2 linked regions of the Thiocapsa bogorovii genome follow. The protein of the gene in region 1 interacts with the protein of each later gene in a pairwise test. Links are inferred from orthologs where the notes say so. Each region holds a gene or a part of one and is shown in the gene's direction. Other genes may lie near its edges. The genes, in order: hfq and rho.

Evidence for each region.
Region 2: the proteins of hfq (region 1) and rho interact in binary tests that used the Escherichia coli proteins (3 or more experiments, as listed by UniProt). The link is inferred for Thiocapsa bogorovii from one-to-one orthologs.

The regions. Positions count from the first base shown.
Region 1 is NZ_CP089309.1:5,302,986-5,306,004, forward strand. The notes cover bases 260-2,959. They hold hfq (RNA chaperone Hfq), read left to right. Parts: upstream 260-1,333; coding sequence 1,334-1,585; downstream 1,586-2,959. Other genes in these bases: miaA (tRNA (adenosine(37)-N6)-dimethylallyltransferase MiaA), read left to right, coding at 260-940; hflX (ribosome rescue GTPase HflX), read left to right, coding at 1,645-2,931. In the rest of the region: more of miaA, read left to right, coding at 17-259. UniProt on the Escherichia coli protein: RNA chaperone that binds small regulatory RNA (sRNAs) and mRNAs to facilitate mRNA translational regulation in response to envelope stress, environmental stress and changes in metabolite concentrations.
Region 2 is NZ_CP089309.1:3,029,426-3,032,681, reverse strand. What follows is about bases 116-3,052. They hold rho (transcription termination factor Rho), read left to right. Parts: upstream 116-924; coding sequence 925-2,181; downstream 2,182-3,052. Other genes in these bases: LT988_RS13710 (hypothetical protein), read left to right, coding at 2,375-3,052; trxA (thioredoxin TrxA), read left to right, coding at 378-704; LT988_RS13725 (DEAD/DEAH box helicase), read right to left, coding at 116-146. Outside these bases: more of LT988_RS13725, read right to left, coding at 1-115; more of LT988_RS13710, read left to right, coding at 3,053-3,256. UniProt on the Escherichia coli protein: Facilitates transcription termination by a mechanism that involves Rho binding to the nascent RNA, activation of Rho's RNA-dependent ATPase activity, and release of the mRNA from the DNA template.

The DNA.
Region 1 (3,019 bases):
CCTCGCCATCCTGCTCATGGGCCCGACCGCGTCCGGCAAGACGGATCTCGCCGTCGAGCTGGTGCAGCGACTGCCGTGCGAGATCATCAGTGTCGATTCGGCGATGGTGTATCGCGGCATGGACATCGGCACGGCCAAGCCAACACCCGAGGTACTGGCCGGAGCGCCGCATCGTTTGATCGACATCCTGGACCCCGCCGAGGCCTACTCGACTGCCCGCTTCCGTGAAGATGCACTCGCGGCGATGGCGCAGATCAGCGCGCAGGGCCGGATTCCGCTCCTGGTCGGCGGCACCATGCTCTATTTCAAGGCGCTGCAACAGGGCCTGGCCCGACTGCCGAGCGCGGATCCGGCGCTCCGCCAAGCCCTGTCCGACGAGGCCGGCGTCATCGGCTGGTCCGCGATGCACGCGCGACTGGAGCGCCTGGACCCGCAGGCGGCGGCTCGGATCCACCCGAACGATCCTCAGCGTATTCAACGCGCGTTGGAGATTCATGCCCTGACCGGCCGGTCGATGAGTGCGCTGATCGAGTCGGCTGCCGAAAGCGCCGAACTGCCGTATCGCCTCCTCAAATTGGTGCGCGCCCCGGCGGATCGCGAAGCGCTTCGCGAGCGCATTGCCCGGCGCTTCCGCACGATGCTGGAGCAGGGCTTGGTCGATGAGGTGGCACGTCTGCGCGCGCGCGGCGATCTCACCTCGGATCTGCCGTCGATGCGGTCGGTCGGATATCGTCAGGTCTGGAGCTATCTCGACGGCACGCTCGATGCCGACGAGATGTGTCTGAAAGGCATCGTCGCCTCCAGACAACTCGCCAAACGCCAGTTGACCTGGCTGCGTGCCGAGTCGGCGACCCATTGGGTCGCCGACGATCCGGATCCGCTCGACGCGGCGCTGCGTCTGATTCGGATGGCTCGATCGACGGCGCTTCATGCGCGCTGAGGCGCATTCCGGGCGAGTCTTCTCGGCGCGAAAGTCTTGAAGGCATTGAACGCCCGGCGCATTCCGGTGTCTCCTTCCCGTCGGCCTGATTGCGCAGCTGTCTGGCGTTGGAGTCCGATGCGTGGCACTCTATTTGCTGGCCTTTGTTTACAGAAAGGTCCACATGTTGCGGCGATCACGTCGATCCGCTTTCTTGCGTCGACAAGGATCGGGGCGATGCACGGCGGCATGGTGAAAGCGCAGCGTTTCGACGACACTAAACGAGGCTTTTCGGCGGGTATGCCTGTCCCGGCTGCTGTCCTGCCTGCTCCACCCCGGCTTGATTGGCAGCGATCATAGCCAAACCTTTTTGCCGGGCAAACCTAGGCGACTAAAACAACAAGGAGTCACTCCATGTCTAAAGGCCAAAGCCTCCAAGACCCTTTTCTGAACGCCCTGAGGAAGGAACGCGTCCCCGTGTCCATCTTTTTGGTCAACGGAATCAAGCTTCAGGGCCAGATCGAATCCTTCGATCAGTTCGTCGTGTTGTTGAAAAACAACGTCAGCCAGATGATTTACAAGCATGCGATATCGACCGTCGTACCTGCCAGAAACGTCAAGCTCCCGCCGGCGGAAGGGGCAGTGCCGGAGCCGGGCAATACATGATCGGGGTCCAGCCATAGTCGGCTCGCGCGCGGAGCTTCGTCGCCGCGAGGGAGGTTGCTGTGTTTGAGCGCCCGAGCGCCGGCGAGCGCGCTGTTTTGGTGCACTTGGATATCGGCTCGACCGCCGAGCCCGACGAGCGCGAGGAGTTTCGTCGCCTGGCGGTCGCCGCGGGTGCGGAAGTCGTCGGCACCCTGCGGGGCTCGCGCTCTTCGCCCGACCCGAAACTCTTTATCGGAACCGGCAAGTGCGAAGAGCTGATCGCACTGGTCGCGGGCACGGAAGCGGAACTGGTGATCTTCAATCATCCGCTCTCGCCCGGCCAGGAGCGCAATCTCGAGCGCCTTGTCAAATGTCGCGTCGTGGATCGCTCCGGCCTGATTCTCGACATCTTCGCGCAGCGTGCGCGCTCCTTCGAGGGCAAGCTGCAGGTCGAGCTTGCGCAGCTCAAGCACATGTCGACCCGGCTGGTGCGAGGATGGACCCACTTGGAGCGCCAGAAGGGCGGTATCGGTCTGCGCGGCCCCGGCGAGACCCAGCTCGAGACCGACCGCCGGCTGCTGTCCAAACGGATGACCGTGCTCGATCGGCGCCTGGACCGCATCCAGGTGCAGCGCGCCCAGGGGCGCAAGGCACGCGACAAGGCCGAGCTGCCCGTGCTCTCCCTCGTGGGTTACACCAACGCGGGCAAGTCCACACTCTTCAACCGCTTGACCGAGGCCGGTGTCTTTCAGGCCGATCAGCTCTTTGCGACCTTGGATCCCACCTTGCGTCGTTTGACCCTCCCCGATGGCGGGCGTGTGCTCGTGGCCGACACGGTCGGCTTCGTCGGCCGGCTTCCGCATGAATTGGTCGCGGCGTTTCGCTCCACGCTCGAGGAGACGCGCAACGCCGCACTCTTGCTCCATGTCGTGGAGGCATCGGCGCCGCATCGGTCCCGTCTCGCGGCCGACGTGGAGCAGGTGCTCGCCGAGATCGGAAGCGACGCAATCCCGCGCCTGGAGGTCTACAACAAGGTCGATCTGCTCCCCGACGAGTCGCCGCGCATCGAGCGGGACTCTGCTGGCTTGCCGAGCAGGGTCTGGCTGTCCGCGCAGACGGGCGCCGGGGTCGATCTGCTGTTGCAGGCGATCTCAGAATGGTTGGGGCGCGAACGGATTCGATGCTCGCTGGAGCTTGAGCCCGACGAAGGGCGGTTGCGGGCTTGGTTGTTTGAGCATGCGCAGATCATCTCGGACGTGCCGAAGCCGGCGGGGGGGTGGTCGATGGATCTTATCATCGGACGGCCGGACCGGGAGCGCTTGGCGGCCAGGAGCTCGCGGTTCGCGAAAGAACAGGCGAGCAGCTGACGATCGACTCGAAGCGCGACCTTCCTGCAGTATCGTCAGCAGCCGGGCACGCGCGTTCGCCATGCGATGTTTGCCATCGGCGGACCGG
Region 2 (3,256 bases), 2.3 Mb from region 1 along the record:
ACGTCCCGGCCCGACAACGCGAGCGGCAGGGTTTGTTCCTGGATCGGCGTACAGCGGGTGAAGCCCGCGTCGTCGAGTCCATCAAGGATCCGTTGATCGAGCGCGAAGCTGTCGAAGCGGGTCTGAGTGAGGTGTTTGTCGGTCATGACGTGGGGAGTCCCTGGAGCTACGGGCCTCGCGAATTGGGCAAGGCTTGCAAAATCTCTTCGCTTTGGATCAAATAGCATCTTACTCAAGGGCACATTCCAACGCCAATTCGCCCGCCCGCTCCACGACCCGTTCGCGCCGCGCCCCAGCGACCCCGCTCCGCCGTCATCCGCCGAACGTAAACAGAAACAACCGCCCGTGCCGCAAACACCCTATGGGAGATCACTTCAGTGAGCGATAGCATCGTCCATGTGACCGATGATTCATTCGAAGACGAGGTTTTGAAATCCCTCGAACCCGTGCTCGTGGACTACTGGGCCGACTGGTGTGGGCCCTGCAAGATGATCGCGCCCGTGCTCGACGAGATCGCAGGGGAATACGCCGGCCGCATCAAGGTCGCGAAGCTCAACATCGACGAGAACCCCAACACACCGCCGCGCTACGGGATTCGCGGTATCCCGACCCTGATGCTGTTCCGTCAGGGCGAGGTCGAAGCCACCAAGGTCGGGGCGGTGTCCAAGTCCCAACTGACGGCCTTCATCGACAGTAACCTTTAAGGAAGACCGGTAACGGCATCCGGTTCAATCTGCCGGCCGCCCCCGCGGACCGGAACCGACACCGGCACCCATGGCCACCGATCGACACTCCCGAGGGGCCGCCGCCAAGGCGCCCCGTCCCCGTAAAGCGACCACCCCCAACCGCGTTCCCCCGCAACACGGGCCCTGCCCCGGGGCGTTGCCGAACACCCCCTCACCTCCGCCGACGACAAAAAATGTGATGAACCTAACCGAATTGAAGAAAGCGCCCGTACCCGAACTGGTCGCACTCGCCCAGTCCATGGAGATCGAAGGCGTCGGGCGGTCGCGCAAACAGGACCTGATCTTCGCCATCCTCAAGGCGCAGGCGAAACGGGGCGAGGACATCTACGGCGACGGGGTGCTCGAGATCCTGACCGACGGCTTCGGGTTCCTGCGATCCGCAGACGCCTCCTATCTCGCCGGGCCAGACGACATCTATGTGTCCCCCAGCCAAATCCGGCGTTTCGCTCTGCGTACCGGCGACACGATATCGGGGAAGATACGTCCGCCCAAGGACGGCGAGCGCTATTTCGCGCTGTTCAAGGTCAACGACATCAACTTCGACCGGCCGGAGAACGCCAAGTCGAAGATCCTCTTCGAGAATTTCACGCCGCTGTTTGCCAACAAGCGGCTTACCCTCGAGATCGGCAACGGGAGCACCGAGGACATCACGGCGCGCACCATCGACCTGGTGGCCCCCATCGGCAAGGGCCAGCGCGGACTCATCGTCTCCCCGCCCAAGGCCGGCAAGACCATGATGTTGCAGAACATCGCCCAATCGATCGGCCACAATCACCCGGATTGTTACCTGATCGTGCTGCTCATCGACGAACGCCCGGAAGAGGTCACCGAGATGGCCCGCTCGGTCCGCGGCGAGGTCATCTCATCGACCTTCGACGAGCCCGCCACGCGTCACGTCCAAGTCGCCGAGATGGTCATCGAAAAGGCCAAGCGTCTCGTCGAGCACAAGCGCGATGTCGTCATCCTGCTCGACTCCATCACCCGTCTTGCCCGTGCCTACAACACGGTCGTCCCCTCTTCCGGTAAGGTCCTGACCGGCGGTGTCGACGCCAACGCACTGCAGCGACCCAAACGCTTCTTCGGTGCCGCGCGCAACGTCGAGGAAGGCGGCAGCCTGACGATCTTGGCCACCGCGCTCGTGGACACCGGCTCGCGCATGGACGACGTCATCTACGAGGAGTTCAAGGGCACCGGCAACATGGAGATCCACATGGATCGCCGTATCGCCGAGCGCCGCATCTTCCCCGCCATCAACATCAATCGCTCCGGCACGCGCCGCGAAGAGCTGCTGATGAACCCCGCCGAACTGCAGAAGATGTGGATCCTGCGTAAGATCCTGCACCCGATGGACGAACTCGCCGCGATGGAATTCCTGCACGACAAGCTCAAGGCAACCAAAACCAACGACGAATTCTTCTCCTCCATGAAGGGTTAAACCGCGTCTTGGTGCAACATGCATCGCTCCGAGTCAGTCCGCCGGCCTTGCGCGCGCCAACGAGCAACGCAGTTGACGCGGTTTAAGTCATTTTTTTCTTTGTTTCTGAACCGCGTCCGACCCGGATCTTCCGGTTTCCAACCGACGGCAATTCCAGACTCGGCCTCAAGGTTCACTCAGGACGCGGTTTAGCATGTACGCGCCGAAACCGATGCGACCGCTCTGGCCGCCGCCGGTCAAGCGGAACAAGCCCCCTAAGGTCGGACGCACCGAAGATGCGCGTCGGCAGCCGAAAATCCCGCTCACGCATCATGAGATCCTGGCCCTTGCGGAGCCCTTCACGCGGCGCGGGCGGCATGTCGATCTTGCGGGGAGCGATCGACTGGCGCGCCGTATCCTCTTTAAGCCGACGGGGTATCCGGACACGCCCGATGTCCCGGGCGGACTGACCGAGACGCTCGTCCTCGAGAGTCACGGTCGACGGCATTACGGTTTGATCCGGACGCTGATCGACGCGGCGGGGCGAGTCGCGACGTTACGCAGCGATGGGCCGGATCCGGAGGCGCTGATCGAGCAGGTGGATGCGGTGGATCCGAGGCGTCACTTCCCCTCACTCGGCGGCGTGCGCGTGGCCTGCAGCTATCGCATCGAGACCGAACCGGGCGCCGACGGAAGCGCCGATGGCACCAGTCGTCTTGTCTTCCTCAGTGCCTCGACAGACCTCGACGGGATCGGGCTCGAGCTCGACGCCAGGGTCGGGCATGGGATGCCTGCCGAGATCCGGCTCCTTCCGGCCCCGCAGCGGACGATACGCCCACCGGAGGATCTGCTGGCGGTCTTGGGCTGGGCGTGGCGGTCTTTACGTCCCTTCGACACGGGTTGGCGCGCCCATCTGCGCATCCCCGCTGCCGAGCCGGCTCGCACGCCGGATGTCGAGGCCAAGCTCGCTCGGACCCTGGAGCATCTCGTCGCGACACTCGGCTCACCGCCCGCCGACTTTCACCGGACCTGGTTGCGGCAGCGTTGGTTTGCTCTGGCGAGACGCACGCTCGGACTCATGACGGTCGCCGGCCTC